2 regions of the Gudongella ferriphila genome follow, and region 2 is predicted to be linked to the other one. Evidence: riboswitches for the same ligand, from Rfam matches in the RefSeq annotation. Region 2 holds a riboswitch; the other holds the start of a gene.
What was found. A riboswitch is a leader RNA that binds a small molecule or an ion and turns the genes downstream of it on or off. The one in region 2 is predicted to bind lysine.

Region 1 (15,123 bases), on a different contig from region 2:
AGGAAAGGAGACCCACGTAGGGGATTCCTTTGGAGGATTTAATCCGAACACCCTGGTGGCTGAAATCACAAGAAAGATCGACCTTAATCCAGAGCTTTGCGACGAGGCCCAGGGTGAGGTTACAGTGCCTCCAACTAGCCTGAAGCAGACTGACACCAAGGTTGGTTACACTGTCCAGACCCCCCTTGCAGCCTATAGCTACTACAATTTCTTTACACACAGCATGAGTCCAAAGGATGTTATCCTTAAGATGAAGGAGAAGGCAGAGGAGGCATTTGAAGAGGTGCTCCAGAGAATGGATGCTTCCTACAGAAAATACTGCCAGATGGGCGGACACACCTACACGCCATTTACATACAAGACCAGGGTATACACCTGGGAGGAGTTCTACAATGAGCTCATAACAATACACGGGGAAAAATTCAAGCTTGCAATCAGGAATTTTGCAGCTGACCTAAACGAGAAGAATCCTTCCATGGACCTTAGGGACTTCTCAGTGGCTGTAATAGAGGAGGCCTGGAAATGGTCCCAGGACAAGTCTCCAGTTGTGATTATCTACTACTCGTCCCTGTTCTCATCAAGGATTGAGATGACCGGCAAGACGGACAAGGAAAAGGCCCTGCTTGAATCTGTAAAGGGATCAATTGAGCTTGTGCAGGAGCACTCGGACAAGCCAATTGTTGTGAAGATGTTCTACCCCTACATTTCAGACTCAAGCTTTATGGCCCTGTCGGACGATCCCCACGAGCTGGTGGCCCTTGAGAAGAACATGCCCTCATGGGGCACAAAGTACAACCACCCCATTGATGACATCATGGATATAAATGTCCCAGTGGTAAACATTGGAACATTTGGCAAGGACGGTCACAAGTTCACTGAAAGGGTCCATATGAAGTACACCTTCGAGAATGTAACAAACATGACACTGAATACCATAAAGAGTCTTTTGGGATAGAAGATGCGCGGAGAAATCCGCGCTTTTCTCTTTTGGTGCCAGTAAATGTGTCAATGAAAACGTTTTAGAAGTTGTGCCTAAATTCAAAATTTAACAACATATTTAAAATTTTCTATTGACAGAGAATATTCCCCCGTGTTATCATCATAAAAATCAAAAAAAATCCTCACCCTTATAGGTGAGGTAGAGGCGCGGTTACTATCAGTACCAACATGGAGGACGGAATCCTGTGAAATGTTGGGAAAGGAGGGATCGCCGAAGCTTCAGACACCAAAGTCTGCTGCTGGGTCTGCATTTAAGAAGTGCAGGACTGTCATCCTGGTACAAAGCTCGGTACCTTGATGTTGTGCTATCTCACACCAGAGCAAGAGGGGAGAGGGTAATCTATGGCATCGCCATGTGGAAAATCACCTGACTTACCGGTCAGGTTTTTTGTTTTTTTGACTGGATAAAAAATTTTAAATTTTCACAAAAATCGCACTTTACTTTGTGACAGTACGAGCTTATAATTTTATTATCTTGATAAATTTAGGAGGGATATTATGGCATTTTTGGAAACCTTGGTTGGCTGGCTTTGGGGACTACCACTGATAGTCACAATACTTGGAACAGGACTTTATTTTTCTGTTGCTACAGGATTTTTTCAATTCACGAGGTTCGGCTACATCTGGAAGGAAACCTTTGGAAAGCTGTTCAAGAAGCATGAAGGAGAGGCTGGAGCAGAGGGAATCATTTCTCCCTTCGAGGCTGTATCTACTGCAATTGGAGGCTCTGTAGGAGTAGGAAACATCGGTGGAGTTGCCACAGCAATAGCCGTAGGAGGTCCTGGAGCGGTCCTTTGGATGTGGGTTGCCGCACTTGTGGGCATGATGATCAAGATGGCTGAGGTTACCCTGGCTGTATACTACAGATCCAAGGATGAGAAGGGCAATCCCTACGGAGGTCCTACCTACTACATGGAGAAGGGTCTTGGAATAGAGAAGGGCTTTAAGGGCTGGCCAATCATGGCATTTATATTTGGAGGAGGCATATTCTCCACATTCTTTCTTACAATGCAGAACTATACAGTATCAGAGGCTGTTGGAAACACCTTCGGGATTCCACTGCTAGCAGTATCCATAGCATACATACTGCTTGTATACATTATCATCAGTGGAGGGATTCCAAGCCTGGGCAAGTGGGCTGGAAGACTGGTACCTTTCATGACCACCTTCTATGTTATTGCAGGCCTGTTCATTATCATAACAAATATTGGAGCACTCCCCTCGGCATTTGGACAGATATTCACGGGAGCAATCAGTGGGACAGCAGCGGTTGGCGGCTTTGCCGGAGCGGCTGTGGCAAGAGCCCTTCAGATGGGTATGGCAAGAAGCGTCTACTCCAATGAAGCCGGCTGGGGAACATCACCTATGATCCACTCAACAGCAAAGACCGACCACCCTGTAAGACAGGGACTTTGGGGATCCTTCGAGGTATTTATAGATACAATCATCGTGTGCAGCATCACCGCCCTTGTAATCATCATGACAGGAGCCTGGTCATCGGGAGAAGCAGGAGCTACCCTTACCCTAAGTGCATTTGAGATGGGAATTGGAACCTTTGGAAGATATATCATAGCTGTTTCAGTGTTCCTTTTCGGTCTTACAACAACAACCGGCTGGTATGCATACTATGAGATACTTCTGAGACACCTTTTCAGAAAGAATCCAAAGACCAAGGATTCCATACTAAATGTTTACAAGTGGACATATCCAATCCCAGGAATCGCAATGGTTCTTCTTGCGGTATTCGGGGAGGTTCCGGGAGCCACACTTTGGCTGTTTGCAGACTTTACATCGGCCATACCAACATTTGTCAATGTAATTGCAATACTAATCCTGAGCCCGACCTTCATTGCACTTGTGAAGGACTACAGGGGAAGACACATGGGCGAGGGAGACTTCGACAAGAACTTCAAGGTGTTCTACGAGGAAGCAAAGAGATAGAAATTACATGCCCTGGAGCTATGGCTCTGGGGCTTATTTTAAGGAGGTAAACGATGGACTTGATTTTTTATAACGGAAAAGTGGTGACAATGGATGACGAACAGACTGTCTGTCAGGCCGTCGCCATAAAAGGAGACAGAGTGGTTGCCGTTGGCAGGGATGAAGAAATCCTTTCTATGAAGGATGAGAACACTGAGCTGGTTGACCTTAAGGGAAGGATGATGGTCCCGGGCTTTAACGATTCCCACATGCATCTGTTAAGCTACGGCTACTCATTGACAATGGCAGACCTTAACGGGGCGGATTCAGTGGGGGATGTGGTGCAAAGGACCAGGGACTTTATGGAGCAAAGCTCTCTTGAAGAGGGTAGATGGATCAGGGGACGGGGCTGGAATCACGACTACTTCAATGGTGAAAAGAGATTCCCCACAAGGTATGACCTGGACAGGGTCTCAAGGGACCATCCCGTATGCGTAACAAGAACCTGCGGTCATGTCCTAACAGTAAACTCAAAGGCTCTGGAGATCATGGGAATCTCAAAGGGAACCCCGCAGATTCCAGGGGGACAGTTTGACCTTGACGATGATGGGGTGCCCAATGGGATTTTCAGGGAGGATGCAATGAGGGTTGTCTATGACTCCATCCCTTCACCTACCTTGGATGAGATAAAGGATATGATTAGAAAGGCATCAAGGGATCTCAATGCCATGGGGATCACTTCAGTGGGTACGGATGATTTTGAGGCACTTCCTGGAAGTGACTATGAGAATGTCATCAAGGCCTACAGGGACCTGGTCCAGGCAGGAGAAAACACTGTCAGGATATACGAGCAATGTCTTCTGCCCAAGAAGGAAAGACTGGAGGAGTTTTTGAATAAGGGCTACAGGACTGGGGTTGGGGATGAGAGCTTTAAGATTGGTCCATTGAAGCTCCTTATTGACGGCTCCCTGGGGGCAAGAACCGCTGCAATGGTAGATGACTACTCGGACGAACCTGGTAACAGGGGTATTGAAACCGCTACCCAGGATTACCTAGACAAGCTTGTGCAGATGGCCCATGATGAGAATTGTCAGGTGGCAATCCATGGAATTGGCGACAAGGGGATGTATATGGCGTTTGAAGCCATTGAGAAGGCTCTTGAGAAGAAGCCAAGAGAGGACCACAGACATGGAATAGTCCATGCCCAGATAACTGATTTGCCCCTGCTGGAGAAATTCAGGGAATTGGACGCCCTTGCCTACATCCAGCCAATATTCCTGGACTACGACTGGAAGATTGTAAGGGACAGGGTTGGAGAGGAAAGGGAGAAGACCTCCTACAACTGGAAAAGGATGCTGGATATGGGAATCCACATCCCCTGCGGATCCGATGCGCCTGTTGAGACCTTTGATGTAATGAAGGGAATCTACGAGGCGGTCACAAGGAAGGACCTCCAGGGAAACCCTCAGGAAGGCTGGCTGCCTGACCAGGCCATTACGGTACAGGAGGCCCTCTATGGCTTCACAAGGGAGGGTGCGTATGCATCCTTTGAGGAAAATGACAAGGGTATGATTTCGGAGGGCTATCTTGCTGATATGGCGGTACTTTCTGATGACATTCTCGCAATCCATCCGGACAATATAAAGGATGTCAAGGTGGATATGACGGTGTTTGGAGGGAGGATTCTCTCTTTGTAATAGAAATGTAACCATACTTCCCTTTCCCATGGGTATAAAGCCTGTAGGGAAGGGGGAGTATTTCAATATGTTTAGAAGGTTAATTTCTGTAATAATGGCTTTTACATTGATATTTGCATCTGGACCTGCTGCCTTTGGTGCAGTGGCTGAAAAGCTGGAGGGTCATTGGTCCAAGAGTCTGATAAGTGATGAATTTACGACCCGCTACTTTCCATATCTGGCCAAGGAGGATTTCAAGGGGTTGAGTCCTGATGGAAGCATTTCGAGAGTTGACTTTACATTGTCATCGGCCTCCCTTTTTAAGGACAACGGCTATACAGTTGATGGAATAGCGGCACCAGGTACACTGACAAGAAGGGGAATGGCAGATATTTTAGGTGAGAGGTTGATCCAGATTGGGATGAGACCGGCCCAGGACCACCAGATGCCCTTTGGGGACGTATCATCACTTCAAATGGAGACCCAGAACAATCTTAGACTTCTTCACAGGGAAGGAATAATAAATGGGGAGAGCAACAGCGTTTTCAATCCGGGCAGGAACCTGACTCAGGCTGAAGCCATAATTGTGCTGCAGAGAACTCAGTCTGCAATTAGGGATTGGAGGAATATAAGTTTCATGACCCTTGGGGTAACCCAGAACTACAGCAACCAGGAGGAAGTGACAACAAGGGTGTCTGAGAATGTTGTAACACTTGTTGTGACAAAGGAATTTCCAACCCCAGGCTATACCATTCGGGTTGACAGCATAAGGAGGGAAGCGGACCACTTCAGGGTGGACTTTATAATCACACCGCCTGATCCTGGGACCATTGTCCCTCAGGTCATAACCTACAAGACAATAACAATCGAGATTGACAGGAAGGAGCTTGGAGAGCCGCCATATGACTTTTCTGTGGAGGGCTTCAGGTAGAGTTAAGACTGGACATTATGCCGCAGGTATTGGACCTGCGGCTATTTAAATCTACCCAAGGGGACGGTCCCCCTGGGTAGATTTTTTCCTTTTGATTTAGCGCTTTAACAGGAATGCACAATGTGGTAAAATCGAGGTATGAGAGGAGGGATTTTCATGAAAAGTGTAATGACGGGAAACCAGGCAATAGCAAGGGGTTTCTGGGAGGCTGGCGGCCGTTTGGCAGCAAGCTATCCTGGGTCCCCAACGGTGGAGATGCTGGAGAGCCTTAAGGAATACGAAGAGATATACAGCGAGTTTTCAGTGAATGAAAAGGTGGCCCTTGAGGTGGCCATGGGTGCTTCCTTCTACGGGGCCAGGGCCATGGCAAGTATGAAGCATGTAGGCGTGAACATAGCTGCTGACCCTCTTATGACCTTCACCCAGATAAAAATCAACGGTGGCTTTGTACTGGTTTCGGGGGATGATCCAGGGATGGCCAGCTCCCAGAATGAACAGGACAACAGGATATTTGGAAAGTTTGCCAATATGGGAATCCTCTACCCTGGAAATAGTCAGGAGGCCAAGGACTATATGAAGATTGCCCTGGAGATGAGCGAGAATTTCCAGATGCCCATGCTCCTTGACATCACATCAAGGGTCTGCCACAGCAGAAGCATTGTTGAGATGGGAGAAAGGGTTGAAATGGATATAAAGGGCTTTTCACCTGACAGGGAGAAATATACAATGCTTCCACCACATACCTTCAAGCCCCAGTATGAAATGGTGGAAAGGCTGGAGAAGCTCTCCGAAACGGCCTATGACATACCAATAAATCAGCTTTATGAAAGGGAGGGGACGGACACCCTTATAATAGCATCAGGGCTCATGTACTACAATCTTCTTGAGCTGGACCTTGACGTATCAATATACAAGCTCGGTCTGGTCTTCCCTCTTTCCGTTAAGAGGATGAGGGAGCTTGCTGACAGGTATTCAAATATTATAGTGCTTGAGGAAATGATGCCCTTTATTGAAAACGAACTGACCCTGATGGGGATAGAATCAAAGGGCAAGGAGCTCTTTAGCTTTACTGGGGAGCTACATATTGAAGATATAAGACGTGGACTTAAGAAGGCTGGAATAATTGAAGGAGTGGATGAGTCTGAAGCACCTAAGCTACAGATGATCCCAAGACCTCCAATGTTTTGTGCAGGCTGTCCACACAGACCGGTCTTTGATGTGTTGAAAAAGGCCAAGGTGAGGGTCATAGGGGACATAGGGTGCTACTCCATGGCTGCCCTGGACCAATGGGACGCCTCCGATATAATGATCTCAATGGGAGCCTCTGTTGGGATCACAAAGGGCATGAACAAGATGATGAGGAGAAACGGTGACCATGCACCACTTGTGTCGGTAATAGGGGATGGAACCTTTTTCCACTCCGGCATGACTGGCTTTGTGAATCTGCTTCACCAGATGGATGAGGAGGATAATATGACCTTTATCATCCTTGAAAACTCAACAACTGCAATGACTGGAGGTCAGCACAACGCATCCAGCGGAAACTTCAATTCCGCCGATGACATGAAGGTGGACATAAAGGCAATGCTTTCGGCCATTGGCTTTACAAATGTTCGTGAGGTTGATCAGTTTGACTACAAGGCCATGAAGGAGGCCGTCAAGGAGGAGACCGGACGGAAGGGCACTTCAGTGATAATTGCCACAAGACCATGCGCCCTTAGATTCAAGATAAAGGAAAAGAACTTCTACGTGGATCCAAAGGTCTGCATCGGTTGCAGAACCTGTGTAAAGACAAACTGTCCACCCATTAGGATGAAGGAGTATCAGGGAATAGACAAGCTCAAGTCCTTTATCGATCCGGATATGTGTGTAGGCTGTAGCGTATGTGCCCAGGTCTGTCCTGTAGGCGCAATAAAGAGATCCAGGTAGGAGGTGGACTTAAATGAAAAATATAATGGTGGCAGGTGTGGGAGGACAGGGACTTGTCCTTGCCACAAAGATAATGGCTGAAGCGGCACTGAAGGCAGGACTTGACGTGAAGACCAATGATGTTGTGGGTCTGTCCCAGCGAGGTGGGATGGTCTGGGGGTCTGCAAGGATTGGAGAAAAGGTCCACTCCCCAAATATTCCCGTGGGTGAAGGGGACATTCTCCTTGGGATGGAGCCTCTGGAAGCCTTGAGGTGGAAGGGCCTCCTAAGAAAAGGAGCAGTAGTTGTCATAAATGAAAAGCGGACCTACCCATCCTCAGTCCTTCTTGAAGAGAAGGAATATCCCGAAAAGGACATAGGGGACCTGGAAAAGGAATATGTTGTAATTCGGGTGGATGCTGTAAAGGAGGCCAAGGAGGCCGGGAACATCAAGGCTGCGAACACAGTGGTCCTTGGAATACTTGCAAGACATCTGGATATCAATAAGGAAATCTGGGAGGAGGTACTCCTGGAAAATGTGCCCCCCAAGGCAAAGGATGCCAATATTAAAGCCTTTAATATTGGGTATGGGTATCAGAAGGACTAGATTATAAGTAGTTTTCATTATTTAAATTTTCTGATATAATTAAGGTTAAATATTTTTGATACAAAGGAGGGGAAGAAATGATCAGTTTACAGGAGAAGGGCGCATTGTTGAAGGAATCGGAAAGAAAGCTTGCGGTTGCTTCGACCCATGAGAAAAATCTGGCACTAAGGGAGGTCGCCCATTCAATAGACGGGAGCAGGGAGGAGATTCTAAAGGCCAATGCACTGGATGTTGAAAAAGCAAGAAAGTCAGGAATGAAGGAGGGTCTGGTGGACAGGCTTCTATTGGACCATGGCAGGATTGATGGAATCATTGAAAGTCTTTATACGGTGATCAAGCTTCCCGATCCAATATGGAAATCAGACAGGGTTTGGACCCTGGAAAACGGGCTAACAATATCAAAGATGACAGTACCACTGGGAGTCATTGGAATAGTTTACGAATCAAGGCCAAATGTTACAGTGGATGCCTTTGGTCTGGCACTGAAGTCAGGAAATGCAATACTCCTGAGGGGGAGCTCAACTGCCATACACTCAAATATCGCCCTTGTAAAGGCAATAAAGGAGGGGCTTAAGAAGACGGAGATTCCTGAGGGGGTTGTGGAGTTTATCGACGACACAGACCGGGACCTTGTGCTTCAGATGCTAAGGAGCAATGATTTTCTTGACCTGGTGATACCAAGGGGAAGTGGAGCATTGATAGATTTCGTTGTGAAGAATGCAACGGTACCGACCCTTCAGACAGGTGAGGGAAACTGTCATGTATATATTGACGATACGGCAAAGCTTCAAGATGGAGTGAGGATTGTGGTAAATGCAAAGACTCAGAGGGTAGGAGTCTGCAATGCCTGCGAAACCCTTCTTGTGAACAGGAAGGTGGCCAAGGAGTTTCTTCCAATGGCATACGAGGCCCTGAAGGATAAGGTTGAACTAAGGGCTGATGAGGAGACAAGGGAGATAATCCCTGCCAAGGCTGCTACTGAAGAGGACTGGGCAACAGAGTTTCTCGACTTCATTCTTGCCATCAAGGTGGTGGAGGATGTGGACGAGGCCATAGCTCATATAAACAAATACGGAACAATGCATTCGGAATCCATAATCACCGAGACTCTGGGCAATGCCCTGAAATTCCAGCGACAGGTTGATGCATCAACGGTTTATGTAAATGCATCCACCAGGTTCACCGATGGGGGAGAATTCGGATTCGGAGCTGAAATGGGAATAAGCACACAGAAAACCCATGCCAGGGGACCTGTTGGACTTGAGCAGCTTGTTACCCACAAATACCTTGTGATGGGACAGGGACAAACCAGAAAGTAGGGATAAGATGGACGATATGATGATAAGAAATGCCAACAAGATTGTTATAAAGGTGGGGTCTAGCACCATCACCAGCAAAGATGGAACCATTGACAAGGATTTTCTAGATAATTTCATCCTTCAGGTCAAGAACCTGATGGACCAGGGAAAAAAAGTAATCATAGTTTCATCAGGAGCAAGAATTGCAGGGGTGTCAACAATAGGAAAGTGGTCAAGACAGCAGGACATAAACTACAAGCAGGCCCTATGCTCAATTGGACAGGTGGAGCTGATGGATTCCTACAGAAGGATATTCAACAAGCACGGCATCCATATTGGCCAGATTCTCCTTACAAAGGATGATTTCGAGAACAAGGACAGGACTCTTAACATAAGGAACACCCTTTTTACACTTATTGATGAGGGTGTGGTTCCAATAGTGAATGAAAATGACACTGTAAGCGTGGATGAGATCAAGATCGGAGACAATGACATGCTGGGAGCATATACAACCGTTGTTTGGGGAGGGGACCTTCTGGTCATATTGAGCGACATTGACGGAATTTATGACTGTAATCCTACAGACAATCCTGAAGCGTGTCTGATTGATGTGGTTGATGATATCGACAAGCTGGAGAAGGAAATATCAATCGGAGAGACAAGCTCATTTGGAACCGGTGGAATAACGACAAAGCTCAAGGCTGCAAGAATGGTCAATGCCTATGGAATACCAATGATTGTGGCACATGGTAAGACCAAGGATATTATAACTCAGATATCAGCAGGAGAGAAAAAAGGGACACTATTTCTTCCCAGGAAAGCTTAGACTTCCTGGGAAGTCCTGTAATCAAGACAAAAAGGGGTAATTGCCATGATGTCCTTTCAGACAATAAAAAAGCAGACACAGGATCTCCTGACCTTCGGATTGTTTGCGAGGCTGTTGAATTTTCTAAAGGGAATTCTTCTTGCCTTTTTTATAGGGGCAAATTTCAGGACAGACACATATCTTGTTGCATTTTCAGCATCGATTTTCCTTATAGGGATAGTGGCCGATGCATTAATTGTTTCCCTGATTCCCATCTATCACCAGATTGACCGAAGGGACGGTAAGAAGGGCAGGTTTGAGTTCACCCACAACCTGATTTCATACTGGACAATCCTGGGACTGATCCTGATGGTGCTGAACTTCGTTCTGGCACCCTACATTGTCAGGATATTCGGTCCCGGCTTTGGACCCGAGGGCTACAAGCAGGCAGTAAGCCTGTTCCGGTATGGAGCCCCAATTGTAATGGCCCACGTGTACAGGGCCATATTTGCAGGCTACCTTCAAAGTCAGCACCTGTTCAGGGCAGGGGCAAAGGGTGGGGTTGCCAATGCACTCATATACATTTTTTATCTTGTATTTCTAAGCAGGTTCTTTGGTCTTGAGGGCCTGATGGTAACGGGGATATTTGCTGTTGGAGCCCAGGCGTACATGCTTGCAAAGCCTGTTTTCAGGAAGCAGGGCTACAGGTACAAGCCAATTCTTGTGACCAATGACAGAAGCATCATAAGACTTAACAGGTTTCTGTTCCCCATTGTAATCGGTCTTGGAATAAATCAGCTTAACCAGGCCATAGACAATGCTGTGGGGTCCTTCCTGGCAGAGGGTACAATTGCGGAGCTCAGCTATGCCAAGGATATAATAGACCTGTTTGTGGGAGTGGTCGTAATGTCCCTGGTCACTGCAATATTCCCTGTCCTGTCCGAGAAGGACCACAGGCTGGACAAGGAAGGGATGGATCATTCCCTAAGGTATTCCCTAAGGCTTATATCAATGGTTGTGGTTCCCGCCACTGTAATGCTCCTTGTGATGGGCCAGCCCATTGTAAGGATCTTCTACCAGAGGGGGGAGTTTACAGCTCAGGCAACCCAGGCAACCTCAACAATGCTTGTGTATTATGCCATAGGGATAATAGGCACCAGTCTTATGCTCCTTGTTACAAGGCTTTATTACGCCAATGAAAACACCACTGAGCCAATTGTTTTAGCTGCATTTGCACTTATGCTAAATGTAATTTTCGATATTATATTTGTATTGTGGATTGGACCGGGAGGAATTGCCCTTGGAAGCAGCCTTTCTGTGATAATCACATCTGTATACGGGATTTATGATTTGAATAGCAATATGGGCTTCATCCACTGGAAGGATATTTCATTGAGGTCATTAAAGGTGCTCCTTGCAGGAGTGATGATGGCATCGGTCCTTGTGATCACCATGTCAAGCACGACCCATTACCTTGGGGACTCGCTGCTTTCAAGCCTTGTTATGGTGGTGGTTGGAGCTGTGCTGGGATTGGGGACGTTTTTTGCAGCAATTTTTGTGACCAGGGCCTAGTATGAAATTCGAAATGGAGGAGAGTAAATGGACAAGAGATATATAGCAAAGAGATACCAGGGAAGGGAAAAGAGCCAGCTTGCTGCAAGTGCAGACCAGGCGGCAGAAATGGATGACCTTATAAACTTCACAATAGGCGATCCGGATGTCATAACCGATGAGAGGATAATCGAAGGAGCCTTCAATGATGCAAAGAGGGGATACACCAGATATACTGAATCCGTGGGCATGAAGGAGCTGAGGGAGGAAATCTCAAAATATTTCCATGAGGAATACAATCACAAGGTTGGCCTTGATGAGGTCATGGTCACCACCAGTGCCTGTCAGGGAATGTGGCTTGTGCTGGAGTCCCTTCTTGATGAAGGGGATGAGGTCATAATACCCTCTCCCTATTTTCCACCCTATTCAGACCAGGTAAAGCTGGCTGGTGGGGTGCCTGTGTACATGACACTAAAGGAAGAGGAGGATTATCAGCTGGATGTGGGGAAGTTGGAGAGACTCATAACAGAGCGGACCAAGGCTTTAATAATCAACACCCCAAACAATCCCATCGGAAGCTGCCTGAGCAGGGATACCCTGGTAAGGATCGGTGAGGTTGCCAAAAAGCATGATATCCTCATTATTGCCGATGACATCTATACCATCTACAGCTACCAGGCACCCTTTGTTCCCACAATGACCTTGCCTGGGCTTTCTGAAAGGACCATCACCCTTGGAAGCTTCTCAAAGGATTATGCAATGACCGGATGGAGAATTGGATACATAATTGCAAAGCCGGATTTCATACAGGTAATGAAGGCTGTAAACGAGAACAATGTCTACTCGGCTCCTTCCATATCACAGAGGGCTGCAATCCACGCATTGCGACTTAGGAGTGAGATTCAGCCGGGGCTTGTGGAGGAGTTCAGAAAGCGTACATTCTATGCCTATGAAAGGCTCAACAGGCTTAAGGGAGTCCATGTGATGGAGCCAAAGGGGACCTTCTACCTGTTTCCCAATATAAGGGGCACTGGATTGTCCTCTGCCCAGGTTGCTGAAAAGCTCCTAAAGGAGGCACATGTGGCCGTTGTTCCAGGAAATGCCTTTGGTCCTGGAGGAGAGGGATACCTTAGGCTGGCCGTAACCCTTGGGGTTGACAGGATGAAGGAGGCCTTCGATAGAATGGAAGGGATGGATATTTTCAAGTAAGGGGGAGTCCCGTTGAGAAAGGTTGTACTTGTTGGGGTGCCTGGAATGAATGATCAAGAGGTCCAGAGCCTTGAAAGATATATACGTGAAGAGGGTATAGAGGATTTTGTTTTCCTTGGAAAGCCTGTGCTTTCCAGGGAGGAGGCCAAGGAAAAGCTAAAGGGTGCAGATATTCTTGTGACCTGGGATCAGCAGATGGACGAGGGCCTCTACAAAGAGCTTGACCTGATGGCTTTTTGCGCTGCCAGTACGGGATTTGATGCTGCGGATATTGAAGCTGCAACGGCCAATGGAGTTATGGTGACAAATGCAAAGGACTACTGTGTGGATGAGGTTTCAGCCCATACGGTTATGCTGCTCCTTGCCTGTGGCAGGAGACTCTACCATGTGACTGAAAACGTGGACAGGGGAGACTGGAGCGTAGATGGAATCGGCAGTGTCAGGAGACTAAAGGGCTCCACGGTGGGTATCTTTGCCTTTGGGTCCATAGCCAGAGGGGTGGCTGAAAAGCTCAAGGGCTTTGGTGTAAGGATGGTTTCCTATGACCCCTATGTGGACCGTGAGGTCATGGAAGCTTATGGTGTTGAGAAGGTGGGATTTGAAACCCTTCTGAGGGAATCCGATTATATAACCATCCACTCCCCCCTTACGGATGAGACCAGGGGAATGTTTTCAAGGGAAGCTCTCTCGTGGACCAAGGAGGGTGTGGTTATTGTAAACACCGCACGTGGAGCAATTGTTGACCAGGAGGAACTCTACCAGATGCTCAAGAGGGGAAGGATTGTTGCTGCCGGTCTTGATGTCCTCCTTCATGAGCCTCCTTCAGAGGCTGAGAAGGGGCTGCTGGAGCTTCCAAATGTAATAGTCACCCCTCATAGCGCCTACTTCTCAGATGAGGCCCAGGAACACCAGCTTAGGATCACTGCAAGGGATGTGGGAAGGATTGCAAGAGGAGAGAGGCCGGTTAATTTGAGAAACGGAGAGGTACTGAAAAGCAATTCACAAATCTCAATTCACAGTTCACAATTGAAAGGATAAGATCCCTCACTGCGTTCAGGAAGACAAGGCTATTGTCACTCTGAGCCTGCGAAGAGTCTTAAGGCTATGTAACATAGAAAAAGACAGGATCCTATACATCCTTTCCGAATATCAAACCCTTGTCAATTCTTTCACAGTGCAACAATAAAGACAAACAACTACATTTGGGGTATAATAGTCTCAGGAGGATACTCTGAGACTATTATATTTGGAGGGATATTATGGATATAATTAATGACCTCAAATCCATGCGGGAGGTATACTGGACCAACCCGGGATACAGAAAATTTGATGACATAAAGGATGAGCTCCCCATTACAGAGTTGGAGGTAATGGATGCGGAAAAGAGACTGCACCGGTTTGCACCTTATCTTGCAAAGGTATTTCCTGAATCAAGGGATGGAATAATAGAATCTCCTATTTCTCACATACCGGAAATGATGAGCTGGATCGAAAGGGACAGCGGAAGTGCCATTCCAGGGGAACTGTACTTAAAGAGGGACGACCTGCTTTCAATAGCGGGATCAATCAAGGCAAGAGGTGGAATTTACGAGGTCCTGAAGCACGCAGAGACACTTGCTGTGGAAAATGGAATGCTGGAGTATGATCATGACTACAGGAAGCTTGCGGAGAAGGAGTTTGTGGACCTATTCAGCAAATACAAAATACAGGTTGGAAGTACTGGAAACCTGGGACTGAGCATAGGAATCATGAGTGCCAAGCTGGGCTTTAAGGTGACTGTGCACATGTCCTCGGATGCAAAGCAGTGGAAGAAGGACCTGCTGCGATCAAGGGGTGTAAAGGTTGTCGAATACCCTGATGACTACTCAAAGGCTGTGGAGGAAGGGAGAAGGGATTCAGACAATGACCCCATGAGTCATTTTATTGATGACGAAAACTCCAGGGACCTGTTTCTGGGCTATGCAGTTGGAGGAATGAGGGTTAGGTCACAGCTGGAGGAAATGGGTGTGATTGTAGATGAAGGACATCCCCTGGTTGTCTACCTGCCATGCGGGGTCGGTGGAGGACCTGGAGGTGTTGCCTACGGGCTAAAGCTAAGCTATGGTGATCTTGTGGAATGCCATTTTGCAGAGCCCACCCATTCACCATGCATGCTTCTGGGTCTGGCAACAGGCAAGCATGACGGCATATCCGTCGAGGACATTGGCCTTGACAACAGA
Region 2 (15,123 bases):
ATCTTTCCTGATTGGTACCATCAAAGGAATAAGGATTGAAATCAACATTAGCTGGCTTGCGGCCTTTCTTCTTATTTCAATGACCTTGGCCACAGGCTTCTTCCCAGCCAGGTATCCTGATTGGGGTCAGGAAATCTACTGGATTCTTGGAGCATCCGTGGCAATACTCATGCTCCTGTCAATAATCGCCCATGAGCTGTCCCACTCCCTAGTGGCTAACAGGCTTGGTGTTGGGGTCAAAAGGATAACCCTCTTTATTTTTGGTGGGATCGCTGACCTTGAAAAGGAACCGGACAGCCCGAGAAAGGAATTTCTTGTGGCTATTGCTGGTCCAATGATGAGCCTGCTTCTGGTGGTTCTTTTCAGAGGGTTGGGTATTGCTTCTGAAACTCTTTTGCTGCCAGAGTATTTTGCAGTGGTTTTTCTTTACCTGTCCTCAATAAACCTTGTGCTTGCAGTATTTAACATGTTTCCGGCCTTTCCCTTGGATGGAGGAAGGGTCCTACGAGCTGCCATCTGGCATTTTACGGGGAATCTACACAAGGCCACAAGAATTGCCTCAACAATCGGCCAGTGGTTTGGCTATTTCCTCATGTTCATAGGTCTCACAAACATGTTTTATGGAAATCTCATAAATGGCCTGTGGATTCTCTTTATTGGATATTTTGTTGTACAGGCCTCACAATCAAGCTATCAGAATACAATTGTATCTGATATCTTCAGCAGGACAATGGTTGGTGAGTTCATGACAAGGGATGTTGTTTCAATTAACAGGGCGGTATCAGTTAGGGATGCTGTGGAGGAATATTTCTTCAGGTACAAGTACAATGTATTCCCCATCGAGGATGAAGAAACTGTGATCGGTCTTATAACAATAGACAATGTAAAGAGGATTCCCAAGGAGGAGTGGGGAGTGACAACTGTTGGTTCCATTGCAACAGAGCTGGGTGAAGGCCTGGTGGTATCCACCGATGAAACAGTATCCAATGTAATGAGCAAGATATTCAGCAACCACATCGGAAGGGTATTGGTGATGGAGGAGGACAGGCTGGTAGGAATTGTCTCAAGAACAGATATAATGAACCATCTAAGGATATATATGCAGCTTAACAACATCAAATGATATAATAAGGCTAATTGGGGGGTCAAACATTGAAGGTTCTTGTAACAGGCGGTCTGGGATTTATCGGAAGCCATACGACGCACATGCTTCTTAAAAGGGGATACAAGGTCCTCATATTGGATAATCTATCAAATTCCAGGCTGGAGACCCTGGATGGAATAAACAGTTCATGTGAAAACAAGGCTCAGTTTGTAGAGGGGGACATTCTTGACCGAAGACTTCTGGATCAGATTTTCACCTCCCATGATGTTCAGGGGGTGATTCATTTTGCTGCCCTTAAATCAGTTAAGGAGTCAATGGAGAAACCTGAAAGGTACCATCTGAACAATGTGGAAGGTACTGAGAGACTGCTGGGAAAATGCATTCAGCATGGTGTTGAAAGGTTTGTTTTCAGCTCGTCTGCAGCTATTTATGGGAACTCAAGATCTCCTGTTTCCGAGGATGCAGAAATAGGTGAAATATTGAACCCCTACGGAGGATCAAAGATAAAATGTGAGCAAATTCTCAGAAATGCCTACTCGCTTCATGGCAAGCCGGACATAACTATTCTTAGGTACTTCAATGTTGCCGGAGCACATCCGGAAGGCATCCTTGGGGAGGAAATGAGAACAGATGACGGGAACCTGATGTCTCATATAATAAGAATTGCAACTGGTGAAATTGAGAAGCTGTTCATATACGGCGGAGACTATGACACTCCAGATGGAACCGGGATTAGGGATTACATACATGTTATGGATGTGGCAAGAGGACACATCCATGCCCTTGAAAAGCAGAAAAGGGGAGTGCACATCTATAACCTGGGATCGGGCAAGGGAACCTCGGTGCTCCAGATACTCCAATCCTTTGAAAAGGTTAATGGCAGAAGGATAGCATATGAGATTGTAGAAAGGCGAGAAGGGGATATTGGTGTTTCCTTTGCGGATCCGTCAAAGGCCATGGAGGAACTTGGATGGTGGGCTGAGCTGGATATCCGTGATATTGTAAGGGATTCATGGGATTACCAATGGAGGCTTATCCAGGATATGTGTAAATGAAAACATTTGTTAGGATGCATTATTTTCATGCAATTTTGAAAAATTGATAAAATTGGTATTGACACATGTGTTTATTCTGTGTTAATATCTTCAACAATAGCTAAATAAAAATCCTCATCCCTGCGGGTGAGGTAGAGGCGCGGTTTCTATAAGTACCAATACAGAGGACGGAATCCTGTGATGTGTTGGAAAAGGAGCAATCGCCGAAGCTTCAGACACCAAAGTCTGTTGCTGGGTCTGTACTTAACAGGTGCAGGACTGTCATCCTGGTATTAAGCTCGGTACCTTGATGTTGTGCTATCTCACATAAGAGCAAGAGGGGAGAGGGTATCCTATGGCATTGCCATGTAGAAAATCACCTGACCAACCTGTCAGGTTTTTTATTTTTTGAAAACAAGTTGAAGGGAGAATATTGAATTGATATATGAAGAAAAAGGCGGGAGGCTCCATTTTGATGGATGTGACACTGTCAGTCTGGCCAAAAAATACGGGACTCCGTTATATGTTTATTCACTGACAGACATACAAAATCGCATAGCGGAGCTGAGAGATGATTTTTTAGATAAATACGACAATACCAGGGTTGCCTATGCGGCCAAGGCATTCAGCACATCGGCAATGCTCAAACTTATAGATAAAGAGGGTCTAAGTGTGGATGTGGTATCTGGAGGAGAGCTTTATACAGCCATATCGGTGGGCTTTCCCGCAGAAAGGATAGAATTCAATGGCAACAACAAGCTCTACGAGGAGCTCCTTCTTGCAATTGAATACGGAGTGGGTAGAATTATCGTGGATGGCATCGAGGAGCTTCAGATTATAGAAGGGATATGTGAGGTGACCGGTAAGAAGACAAATATAATGTACAGGGTAACACCTGGCGTAAAAAGCGAAACCCATGAGTATATAACCACGGGGAAAAAGGATTCAAAGTTTGGGATTCCCTTGGATGAGGAAGTATTCTATCCTGCCGTTGAGGACGCGATCAGATCACCTTGGGTGAATTTCATTGGACTTCACTTTCATGTAGGTTCACAGCTTTTTGACAACGGGTCACACCTTGGTGCACTAGATGTTCTTCTGCACCATGTGGACGAAATCAGGAACAGGTTCAGTTTTGAGATAAGGGAGATTAATCTTGGGGGAGGCTTTGGGATCAGATATACGGATGAACCAAGAAGACCACTTTCATATTTTACAGATCCCTTGATGGATAGAATCAAGGGTCACTACAAGGAATTAGGACTTGATAGACCAACCGTTGTTATTGAGCCTGGAAGAAGCATAGTTGGAGAAGCAGGCATAACATTGTATACTGTTGGCAATATCAAGGACATTGAGGGAGTGAGAAAGTATGTCTCAGTTGATGGTGGGATGACTGACAATATCCGTCCTGCCCTTTATCAGGCAAGGTATACTGGTGTAATAGCCAACAAGATGGATCTGGGCAAAGATGATAAGGTGACCATATGTGGGAAATGTTGCGAATCCGGGGATATACTGATCAAGGACATCAATGTGCCAAGTCCTGAGTCGGGGGATGTGATCTGCGTATTTTCAACGGGGGCCTATGGACATTCAATGGCAAGCAATTACAACAAAAACCCAATTCCCGCAGTGGTATTTGTCAAGGAGGGTAAGGACTATCTTGTTGTCAAGAGACAAACCTACCAGGATATGCTAAGAAATGAGATTGTGCCATCATGGATGATATAAGGGGAGAAATACTATGGAATACACAAAAATGCATGGAGCAGGAAATGATTTCATAATCATAAATAACATTATTGAGGAGCTCCCTGAGGAGAGCTTCTCAGAAATAGCCAGAAACCTTTGTGCAAGGAGAACCTCTATTGGAGCAGACGGGATAATGTTCATTGATCACTCCGAGGGCTGTGGAGACTTCAGGATACACTTCTACAATGCTGATGGAACAGAAGGCGAGATGTGCGGCAACGGTGCAAGATGTATCTGCAGATATGCCTATGAGAATGGAATATCCGGGGAAAAGCAGAAGGTTGAGACCATATCGGGTGTGGTAAGAGGCTGGAGACTTGATGGTCAAACCTACAGGGTAAGATTGAACAGTCCAAGTGAGTACAAGGAAGAGCTTTGGCTTGAGCTGGGCAATGACAGGTACAAATGCTCCTATGTTGAGCTTGGGAGTCCGGGACTGCCACATTTGGTACTTGACATGCCGGACTTTGACAGCTTGCCGGAGGAAGAGCTTTACAGGATCGGAAAAGGTCTGAGATGGAGTGAAAGTCTTCCAAAGGGCGCAAATGTAAATTTCTATTGGCTAAGACAGGATGGAAGTGTGGCTGCAAAAACCTTTGAGAGAGGGGTTGAGAACTTCACACTTGCATGTGGAACAGGAGCTGGATCTGTTGGATATGTACTGGTGAAAAAAGGAATGATTTCCGGAAACCAGGTAAATATAAACATGCCAGGAGGAGAGCTGCTTATCCAGGTAGTCCTTAATCCCGATGGGGTGGAGGATATCTTCCTTAGCGGCTCTGCAACCTTTGTTTCAGAGGGAAAGGTGCTGGATGAAGATCTGAAGTACTAATACGAACTATAATATGACGGAGGTTATTAAATGACAAGTTCAAATACAAACACAAATTCAATTTGGAAAAGCTACAGATTTCCAATGATACTGCTTACAGGAATTATCCTTGGATCAATTATAGGACTGGTTTTCGGTGAGAGGGCAAGGGTGTTGGCACCACTGGGTGACCTGTTCATTAACATGATGTTTACGGCAGTTGTACCATTGGTCTTTCTAAGTATCAGCAGTGCAGTGGGAAGCATGATGAACATGAAAAGACTTGGGAAAATCCTTGGGAGCATGTTCTCAGTATTCATAATAACGGGAGCAATTGCAGCTGTTTTGATCATTGTTGTGGTAAAGGCGTTTCCTCCTGCAGAGGGAGTCAGCATCGTCATGGAGGCTGCAACCCTGGATGAGATCAGCATAGGTGATGCCTTGGTAAATGCATTTACAGTAAGCGATTTTCCACTTCTTCTATCAAGATCAAATATGCTGCCGCTGATAGTGTTTTCAATACTGTTTGGCTTCAGTGTAAGCATGGTGGGAGGAGAGGATAACAAGATTGCACAGGCCTTGGATATGCTCAACAAGGTCATGATGAAAATGATAGGTATAATCATGCTGTATGCGCCTATAGGTCTAGGAGCTTACTTTGCAGCACTTATTGCTGAATATGGACCTCAGCTCCTTGGTGCTTATCTAAGGTCAATGGCGATCTACTATCCGCTTTGCATAGCGTATTTCTTTATAGCGTTCTTTGCATATTCCTACTGGGCTGGAGGTATGGAGGGAACCAGAATATTCTTTAAAAATGTACTTAATCCAGCAGTTACATCCTTGGCAACCTGCAGCTCTATAGCAACTCTGCCGGTGAATCTTACAGCAACGGAGAGGATGAAGGTGCCCAAGGATATAAGGGAGATTGCCCTTCCAATAGGTGCAACCATGCACATGGATGGAACAGCCCTTTCGTCAATACTTAAGATAGCATTCCTATTTGGGATATTCGGTCAGGACTTTTCAGGGATTGGAACCTATGTAACAGCGGTTCTTATAGCGGTTCTTGGTGGAGTTGTAATGTCAGGGGTTCCAGGTGGAGGACTAATCGGTGAGATGCTAATTGTCACCATTTACGGATTCCCACCAGAGGCATTCCCAATTGTTGCTACCATAGGATTTTTGGTGGATCCACCTGCAACCATGATTAATGCATCCGGTGACGCCGTTGCATCAATGATGGTAACTAGAATTGTTGAAGGCAAGAACTGGCTTGGAAAGACAGTCTCAAAGGCAATCCCTTCAAAAGCATAATTGATTATGTGATTTCAATGTGGTAAAGTATGTTCCGAAGGGTATTAAACCTTCGGAACATTTTATTGATTGAAGAAAAATAGAGGAGGATCACCAGATGAAATTTATTGACCTGCACTGCGATACACTTATGCATACAGTTGGAAGGGAAGGGAATTTAAGTCTGCTCCAAAACAATCAGACAAGCGTGGACTTTGGACGCATGAATGAGGGTGGGTCACTGGCTCAGTTTTTTGCAGTTTTTCTGCCAACCGAGGAAATGTTTATGGAGAATGCTGGAGAGGTTATAGAGGACGACATTTACATAAATACACTTGTTGAAACCTTGAAGAAGGAGATTGCTGGAAACATCCATATGATAGGGCTTGCAGGCAGCTATGATGACATTATACAGAATGAAAAGGATGGAAGGATGTCTGCAATATTGACCATAGAGGATGGAAGAAGTTTGGAGGGCAGTCTTGACAAGCTTAGGCATTATCATGACATGGGCATTAGGCTTATAAGCCTAACATGGAACTTTGAGAACTGCTTTGGATATCCGAATTCTGACGACAAGAACATAATGACAAAGGGTCTTAAGGAGTTTGGAAGGGAAGCTGTGGAATATATGAATGAATTGGGGATGATTGTGGATGTGTCCCATCTTTCAGACGGTGGATTTTTTGATGTGGCTAAAATAAGCAAGAAGCCCTTTGTGGCTTCACATTCAAATGCCAGAGAAATCTCGCCACACAAAAGAAATCTCACGGACCAGATGATTCGAATCCTGGGAGAAAAGGGAGGGGTCGCCGGAATAAACTTTGCTCCTCATTTTCTTCAGCCGGACACCAATACCGATAGGAGCACGGTGGAACTTATGGTAAGGCATTTGAACCATATGAGGAATGTAGGTGGGGAGGATGTTGTTGCCCTTGGCTCGGATTTTGATGGAATAGGTGGAGACCTGGAAGTGGACAGTATAGAGAAGATGCCCATGATATTCCAAGCACTCCAAAAGGATGGGTGGAGCATTGGACAGATCGAGAAGCTGGCCTATAAAAATTCACTTAGGGTTATTAAGGAGTCCATGAAGTAAGTAAAGCACGGCCTAGGCCGTGCTTTAGTTGTTGTGTGCTGCTATTGAGTTACAAGCTCTAGGGCTACAGGGATATATTCATCCACTGTTTCTCCGCCAAGCACCTTCATTGCTGTATCAACACCGATTGAACCGATGTCTTTTGGAAGCTGCTGTACGGTTGCTGCAAGGTCTCCTGCCTCAACAGCGGCAACAGCATCATCTGTTGCGTCAAATCCAACTATCATAATGTCTCTTCCTGACGCCTTGACAGCTTCAAGTGCACCTAATGCCATTTCGTCGTTATGTGCAAATATCGCATCGATTTCTGGCTGTGCCTGAAGAATGTTCTCCATTACAGAAAGACCCTCGGCTCTGTCAAAGTTAGCGGTCTGTCTTGCAACTACCTCAAGGTCAGTTCCTTCTATGGCTGCATTGAAGCCTTCGCCTCTTTCTCTGGCGGCTGATGCTCCAGGTATTCCCTCAAGCTCAACAACTTTACCTGCTCCACCAAGCTGCTCAACGATAAATTCTCCGGCCATTTCTCCGCCAGCTACGTTGTCTGAGGCGATATGAGCCACTACATCCCCAGAATTGGCTGATCTGTCAAGGGTTATCACTGGAATGCCTGCTCCGTTTGCTGCTGCAACTGCACTTCCTACTGCATCTGAGTCAGTTGGGTTAATCATGATTAGGTCAACACCTTGATTTACAAGGTCTTCAACATTTGAAAGCTCTGTAGCTGCATCGTCCTGTGAGTCAAGAACTATAAGGCTGGCACCAAGCTCATCAGCTTTTGCCTGGGCACCGTCTCTAAGATCCACAAAGAATGGGTTGTTCAAGGTTGAAACCACCAATCCTATAGTATACTCACCTTCGCCGCCTCCGTTGTCAGTTCCTCCTGTGCCACATCCTGCAAGCCCTACTGCCAATACAAGGGCCAACGCAAGTGCAAAATACCTTTTCTTGTTCATCAATTTTTTCTCCCCCTTTATTTTTTATCGCTTTCTCATATATCTCAACCCACTCGGGTCGAAACCTGGTTAACGGGACTTACGCTGTTTCCTGTCCAGAAGTACAGCGATAAGTATTACTACGCCCTTGGCAACATCCTGATAGTATGATGAAACCTGAAGCATGTTAAGGGCATTGTTTAGTATGCCAATTATCATTGCTCCGATGGCAGTACCAAAAATCGTTCCTATTCCTCCGGCCATGCTTGTTCCACCGATTACAACCGCTGCAATGGCGTCAAGCTCGTAGCCGGATCCGGCAGTTGGTTGAGCTGAACCAAGTCTTGCAGTTACGATAATACCCGCAAGAGCTGCAAGAACCCCTGCCACTGCATAGACAAACAGTTTAATATTGTCTGTCTTTATTCCTGAATACATTGTAGCCTCTTCGTTTGAACCAAGGGCATAGGTATATCTACCGATTTTCAGATGATTCAGGGTATACCAGGAAATGAAGAATACAACTAACATTATATACACAGGTATTGGAATACCCAGGAAATATCCTGTACCAATTTTTGAAAACATCGCCGAGGTGTCTGAACCAAAGATGCTGATTGGTCTACCCTGGGTGTAAACAAGGGTAAGGCCTCTTAAGAGTGTCATTGTGCCCAGAGTGGCTATAAACGGCTGTAATCTACCCTTACTTATAAGAAGTCCGTTCAACAGTCCAATTCCCAGACCAATAAGCAGGGTCAGGATTACCACCAGGATAATATTCATGCCACTTGCAACAAGGCTTGCGGCAATTGCACCGGTTATTGCAAGCACACTACCAACGGAAAGGTCAATTCCTCCAATAAGGATGGCAAAGGTCATGCCTGTTGCTATAACTGCATTAATTGAGGTCTGTCTCAAGACTGTTATGATGTTTGACCAGGTCAGAAACCTGTCGCTGAGAAAAGACATTGTTACAACCAGTATCAGAAGGACCACAACTGGCTTGTTGTCTGATAAAAATTGCTTCCAGTTCCTTCCTTTCAATGAAAACTTACCCATTTAGCTCACTTCCTTTCCTACGGCATAGGTCATAATTTTTTCCTGGTCAGCATCCGCGATATCAATGATACCGCTAATCCTTCCTTCGTGCATAATCATTACTCTATCGCTGATTCCAAGTATCTCTGGAATCTCCGATGAAACCATCAGTATGCTCATGCCTTCTTGCTTGTACTTGTTTATCAGTTCGTAGATTTCTTTCTTTGCACCCACATCAACACCTCTGGTTGGTTCATCCAACAGAAGTATGCCAGGGTTCGTATCCAGGTTTTTTGCAAGTGCAACCTTTTGCTGATTTCCACCGCTTAGGAATTGAAGTAGCTGATTTCTTCCCGCAGCCTTGATTGACATGCTCTTGATGTAGCGGTCAGTGGAATCACGTTCCTTTGACTTGTCGATGTTGCCTATCCTGCCCACATAATTGTTCAGGGAGGCAAGGGTTACATTTTCAACAAGATCCATTCCAAGAACAATGCCGTTTTCTTTTCTGTCCTCTGAAAGGTATGCTATTCCATTTTTCAGGGCGTCCTTTGGACTTTTTATTGATACTGCAGAACCATTGACAAGGATCTCTCCAGATTCAGGCTGGTAAACACCGTAAATGGTCCTTGCAAGCTCAGTTCTGCCGGCTCCTACCAGACCAGCCACTCCCAGGATCTCTCCTTTTCGAAGCTGAAAGGAAACATCATGTACAAATCTGTTTGAAAGGTTCTTCACCTCAAGGACCACTTCTCCGATTTCAGTCTCAACCCTTGGGTATTGCTCGCTGAGCTTTCTTCCCACCATCATCTCGATGATCTTCTCTTCGTCAATATTTTCAATGGGCTCCTCTCCAACCAGTGTTCCGTCTCTTAAGACCGTCACATGGTCACAGATTTCAAAAATCTCCTTAAGTCTGTGTGAAATGTATACAATGCTGTGTCCGGTATCCCTTAACTCCTTAACAACCTGGAAAAGTCTTTCTGTTTCTGACATGGTGAGTGCACCTGTTGGTTCATCCATGATTATGACCTGTGCATCCAGGGAGAGAGCCTTTGCTATTTCAATCATCTGCTGCTTTCCGACACTGATATTTTTCACAAGCTCCCTGGGATCCTCATCCAGGCCAAGCTTGGTCAACCACATCCTTGAGTCATCAAACAGCTTCTTCCAATTGATTTTTCCACCTATACCAACAGGCTCCCTGCCAAGGAATATGTTCTCTCCTATGGAAAGGTCACGGACAAGGTTGAGCTCCTGATGTATAAATGCGATACCCTTATCCTGAGAATCCTTTGTGGTATTGAATTCCACGGGACTTCCATCCAGAACAACCTTTCCGGAGGTCCTTACGTAAACTCCCGTAAGTATTTTCATCAGGGTGGACTTTCCGGCACCGTTTTCACCCACAAGGGCCATGACCTTACCCTTGTAGATATTGAAATCAACGTTGTCAAGAACCCTTACACCGGAGAACTCCTTAATTATGTTTTCCATCGATACAATTTTTTCTTCCATGGAGATTTCCTCCTCTTAGGTTATTAAAATACCACTCCAGATATCAGTATCACATTTGTGTAGGGGGTGAACTCCCCGGTTCTAATAACTGCCTTTGACTTACTTGTTCTTTTTTTGAACTCTTCATGGGTGATGTAAGTGATGGAAAACTCGTCCTCAAATTCCTCAACAAGCTTAAGGATCCAGGCATGCATTTCCGGGCTGGCTTCCCTTATCTCCTCAGCCAGGACAATCCCTTCCACCTTTTGCTCTGACAGAACACCCCTTAAGACATCCAGAAATGAAGGAACACCTTCAAATACGGATAAGTCTATCCTATAGGTATCAGAAGGGATTGGAAGACCCGCATCGCCTATTGTAAGCTCATCCATGTGGCCCATATGTGATATTGTCGATGATACCTCTGAATTAAGCAGAAAGCCTTTTTTCATAATTATCTCTCCTCAACCTTCATTTTTTCGTACCAAGCATCGAATTCCAAGACCTCTCCCATAAGTGGGAGGGATGTCTGGGCACCGTGCTTGGTTACCGTCATGGCACCAACCTTTGTTGCAAAGGTGATGGCATTCTCCATGGGTTCTCCTTTTGCAAGTGATACTGCTAGAGCTGCATTGAAGCTGTCGCCTGCAGCTGTTGTATCCACTGCCTTCACACTATATGCAGGATGCAATTTCACAAAATCCTTTTCTATATGGATGCTTCCCTGACTGCCAAGGGTAATTATCAACTTGGAGACACCCTTTTTCAGCAGATGTTTTCCCGCAGCTTCAATCTTTTCAATGCTGTCGGTCTCCATGCCGCTCAAGAGCTCAAGCTCGGTTTCATTGGGGGTGAGGATATCAACCAGGGAGAATATCTCATCATCCAGCTCTGTTGCTGGGGCTGGGTTAAGAATGGTTGTGACATTGTTTTTTCTTGCCATCCTAAGTGAAGCCTTTACAGTATCTATGGGAGTTTCCAGCTGAACCAGCATTACCTTGGCTTTTTCAAACACCTTCTCCATACCCGAAAGATCATCAGGTGTAAGGGCAGAGTTAGCACCTGGAGCAACAGTTATGGCATTGTTTCCGGAATCCTCCACAACGATTGCAGCTACGCCAGTGGGGAGGTTCTCCTTCTTCAGAACCATCTCAACATTTACACCATCTTTTTTCAGTGCCTGGATAAGCTGATCACCCATGGAATCCTTTCCAACAGCTCCAAGCATTGCTGTCTCAGCACCAAGCTTTGAGGCTGCATCAGCCTGATTAGCTCCCTTTCCTCCAGGAACCTGCTTAAAGTCCGAGCCCAGTACCGTCTCTCCAGGTCTTGGTATTTTAGGAGCTCTCACCACGAGATCCATATTGAGGCTACCAACTACTATAACCATTATTTCTGCTCCTTTCAACTGGATTTCCTTACCACAAGCTCTGTGCCCAGGATAAGGTTTTTGTTGGCAATCTTGTTGCCTTGTATTGAATCAATCATCATATTAACGGCCTCATAGCCCATGGAATAATTCGGCTGCTTGATTGTGGTAAGCTCCGGATCCACCATGGAGGCTATATATATATCGTCAAATCCCATAATTGCTATGTCCTCAGGGACGGATATTCCTCTTTCCCTTAGCTTTTTCATGGCACCGATAGCTATTGCATCATTTCCGCAGAAGATTGCCTGAAAATCCAGCTTGCTGTCCAAAAGATCCTCTGCCGCTTCATAGCCCCATTTTAATCTGTACTCTCCAACCCTCACCAGATTCTCATCATAATGTATATCATTTTCAGAAAGTGCAATTTTGTAGCCCTCAAGTCTGTCCCTTGCCGTTCCAGTATTGAGAGGACCTGCAATATATGCAATTCTTCTGTAGCCCTTCTTTAACAGGTAATTGACCCCATCCCTGGATGCCCTTGAATTGTCAACCAGGACCTTACCTAGAACATTTGGAGAATCATAGTCCCGGTCGATGAGTATTATTGGTATCCGGCTGTTCTCAAGCCCTGTCATTTCGTCGTTTCTGTTGGCTGAGTGGGTCAGTATTATGCCATCCACCATTTTTTCTGAGAGCATCTGAATGTACTTGTTTTCCTGGTCAACGTTATCATCCGTGTTGCATATTATTATGCTGTAGCCTGCCTCCCTGGCCCTGTCCTCAGCGCCTCGGGCAATCTCGGGGAAGAAGGGGTTGACTATGTCAGGAAGTACAAGTCCCAGGGTCTTTGTCTGACTTGTTACGAGACTTCTAGCCATGGAGTTTGGGATATAGTTGATGTCCTTGGCAATCTTAAGAACCCTTTCCCTGGTTGGTTGTGATATGTTCTTGTCCTTCTTGTTCAATATCATTGAAACAGTGGCAGTTGAAACTCCCGCTGCCTTGGCAATATCCTTGATTGTTGTGTGTCGCTTTTTCATCAAATCATCCCGTTTCTTGGTTAAACGTTTAACTACATATATATTATACCACCAATTGGATGAAAGAAAACAGTTTCCAGGATAATTTTCAATAAAAATCCTACCTGAGGATATCCCTACAAGAAAAGCGGCAGAGGGTCTACCTAGGATTCCTCTGCCGCTTTTGGAGTTTTCATGACATTGGGACTAATCAACTTTCTTTTCATTATGGGGAAAAACATCCTTAAGAAGATGTTTCAACTCCATTGGTAATGGGAAAAGAATGGTATTGCTTTGCTGGTTTGCTGATTCACTGATTGTCCTAAGCATTCTTAGGGTCATTGCACCGTCAACCTGGGTTAATATTTCTGTAGCTTCGGCAATTTTCTTGGCTGCCTGCTTTTCGCCGTCTGCCTGAATGACAACAGCCCTTCTGTCACGCTCAGCCTCAGCCTGCCTGGCTATTGCACGTTGCATTTCAACTGGTATCGTTACATCCCTTATCTCAACTGCAGTGACCTTGATTCCCCATGGGTCTGTTGCGGTATCCACGATTTCCTGAATCTTCTTGTTAAGCTTATCCCTTTCTGAAAGCAGTTCATCCAAGTCTGCCTGACCCACTACACTTCTCATGGTGGTCTGTGCGAACTGGCTTGTAGCCTCGTGGTATTGTTCCACATTGATGACGGCCTTGTCAGGTTCAGTAACCCTATAGTAGAGAACAGCATTTACCTTACAGGTGACATTGTCCCTGGTGACTACCTCCTGGGGAGGGACATTATCCACAATAATTCTAAGGGATACCCTAACGATTTTGTCTATGAAGGGTATTATGATGATCAAGCCTGGTCCCTTGACTGAAACCAGTCTTCCCAATCTGAAGAGAACGCCTCTTTCATATTCAGGAATAACCTTGATAGCCATTTTGAGAAGTCCGCCTGCCAGGATTATTGCTCCAAGGTAGGGGAGTATGCCTTCTAAAATATTAATTACCACACCGATTCCTCCTTTCATAAAACTAGGAATTATATTCTGTCAGAGGCTTCACTATACAAACCATCTGTATCCTATCAACTACGACAACCTCCATTCCTTCCGGAATAAGTGACCCGTCGTGGGACTTTGCCTTCCACAGTTCCCCCCTGATCCGTATAAGACCCTGGGGATCCAGGTTCTCAACAACGGTCCCTGTTTCCCCGGAAAACTCCTTGGTGCCCATTACAATGGGAAGGCGTCTAAGCCTGATAACCCCTGCGAGAATGACTACCAGGAGTATTGAGCCAACCACTCCTATACCAACAGCCATAAGCCTGAATTGAACAAGCCAGCGGTCGGTTACAAGGGGTTCAACTGGAAGATAGATAATTCCAAGAACCAGACTGACAACACCTCCTGTTCCAAGAACTCCATAGGTGGGGGTCAGAGCTTCAGCTACAAGCAGTCCAAGTCCAAGCACTATCATGATAATGGCAAACAGGTTTATTTGGAACATTCCCAGACCGAAAAGAGCGAGGACAAGGGAAATTGCCCCAAGCACCTCCGGTACAAAGGTCCCCGGGTTGCCAACTCCAATAATGATTCCATACACCCCTATCATCAGGAGGATAAAAGTGATCTGGGGGTTGCTGATAAGATGGGTGATGTTTTCCTTGAGATTTGATTCCACAAGTTCAACTTCCGCATTCAAGGTATTCATGGTTATGGTCTGCCCCTGTACCTGGACCTCCATTCCATGAACTGTCTGCAGAAGTGAGTCGAGGCTGGGCTCAATAAAGTCTGCAATGCCAAGCTCCAAGGCCTCCATACTGCTTAGGGTAAGGTTTTCAGTAACAAATCTCTCAGCAATTTCACCAGGTCTTCCATTTGTTTCGGCTATGCTTCTTATGTGACCTGCGAGAAATAGTATGGTCTTGTCATCGGCTGCTTGGGCACCCTCCTGATCTGGTGAAATGGTTACGGGCATTGCTGCTCCAGTTGTTGTTCCTGGGGACATGGCGGTGATGTGACCACCAAGTAGTATAAAGGCTCCAGCTGAGGCTGCAATTGCTCCCTGTGGAGCTACAAAGGTTATAACTGGAACCTTGGATGCGGAAAGATGACTAATGATGTCAAGGGTTGCGTCCACAAGCCCTCCAGGGGTGTCCAGAATAAGCACAAGAGCCGAG

Region 1: another riboswitch for lysine. It lies ahead of ACKVDP_RS05140 (alanine/glycine:cation symporter family protein); the one in region 2 lies ahead of lysA (diaminopimelate decarboxylase).

Annotation. Positions count from the first base shown of each region.
Region 1 covers NZ_JBJXRK010000005.1:40,702-55,824, forward strand. Annotated here, with positions in the region: gene ACKVDP_RS05135 (M20/M25/M40 family metallo-hydrolase) at 1-955, shown strand, start outside; lysine riboswitch at 1,132-1,315, shown strand; gene ACKVDP_RS05140 (alanine/glycine:cation symporter family protein) at 1,498-2,940, shown strand; gene ACKVDP_RS05145 (amidohydrolase) at 2,994-4,616, shown strand; gene ACKVDP_RS05150 (protease complex subunit PrcB family protein) at 4,684-5,526, shown strand; gene ACKVDP_RS05155 (thiamine pyrophosphate-dependent enzyme) at 5,683-7,455, shown strand; gene ACKVDP_RS05160 (indolepyruvate oxidoreductase subunit beta) at 7,469-8,041, shown strand; gene ACKVDP_RS05165 (glutamate-5-semialdehyde dehydrogenase) at 8,119-9,360, shown strand; gene proB (glutamate 5-kinase) at 9,377-10,165, shown strand; gene murJ (murein biosynthesis integral membrane protein MurJ) at 10,211-11,716, shown strand; gene ACKVDP_RS05180 (aminotransferase class I/II-fold pyridoxal phosphate-dependent enzyme) at 11,744-12,904, shown strand; gene ACKVDP_RS05185 (C-terminal binding protein) at 12,917-13,942, shown strand; gene ACKVDP_RS05190 (D-serine ammonia-lyase) at 14,164-15,123, shown strand, end outside.
Region 2 covers NZ_JBJXRK010000001.1:368,644-383,766, reverse strand. Annotated here, with positions in the region: gene ACKVDP_RS01895 (site-2 protease family protein) at 1-1,123, shown strand, start outside; gene galE (UDP-glucose 4-epimerase GalE) at 1,153-2,160, shown strand; lysine riboswitch at 2,285-2,468, shown strand; gene lysA (diaminopimelate decarboxylase) at 2,578-3,873, shown strand; gene dapF (diaminopimelate epimerase) at 3,887-4,726, shown strand; gene ACKVDP_RS01875 (dicarboxylate/amino acid:cation symporter) at 4,757-6,022, shown strand; gene ACKVDP_RS01870 (dipeptidase) at 6,120-7,100, shown strand; gene rbsB (ribose ABC transporter substrate-binding protein RbsB) at 7,142-8,053, opposite strand; gene rbsC (ribose ABC transporter permease) at 8,123-9,091, opposite strand; gene ACKVDP_RS01855 (sugar ABC transporter ATP-binding protein) at 9,092-10,588, opposite strand; gene rbsD (D-ribose pyranase) at 10,612-11,019, opposite strand; gene rbsK (ribokinase) at 11,022-11,957, opposite strand; gene ACKVDP_RS01840 (LacI family DNA-binding transcriptional regulator) at 11,972-12,979, opposite strand; gene ACKVDP_RS01835 (slipin family protein) at 13,166-13,954, opposite strand; gene ACKVDP_RS01830 (NfeD family protein) at 13,977-15,123, opposite strand, start outside.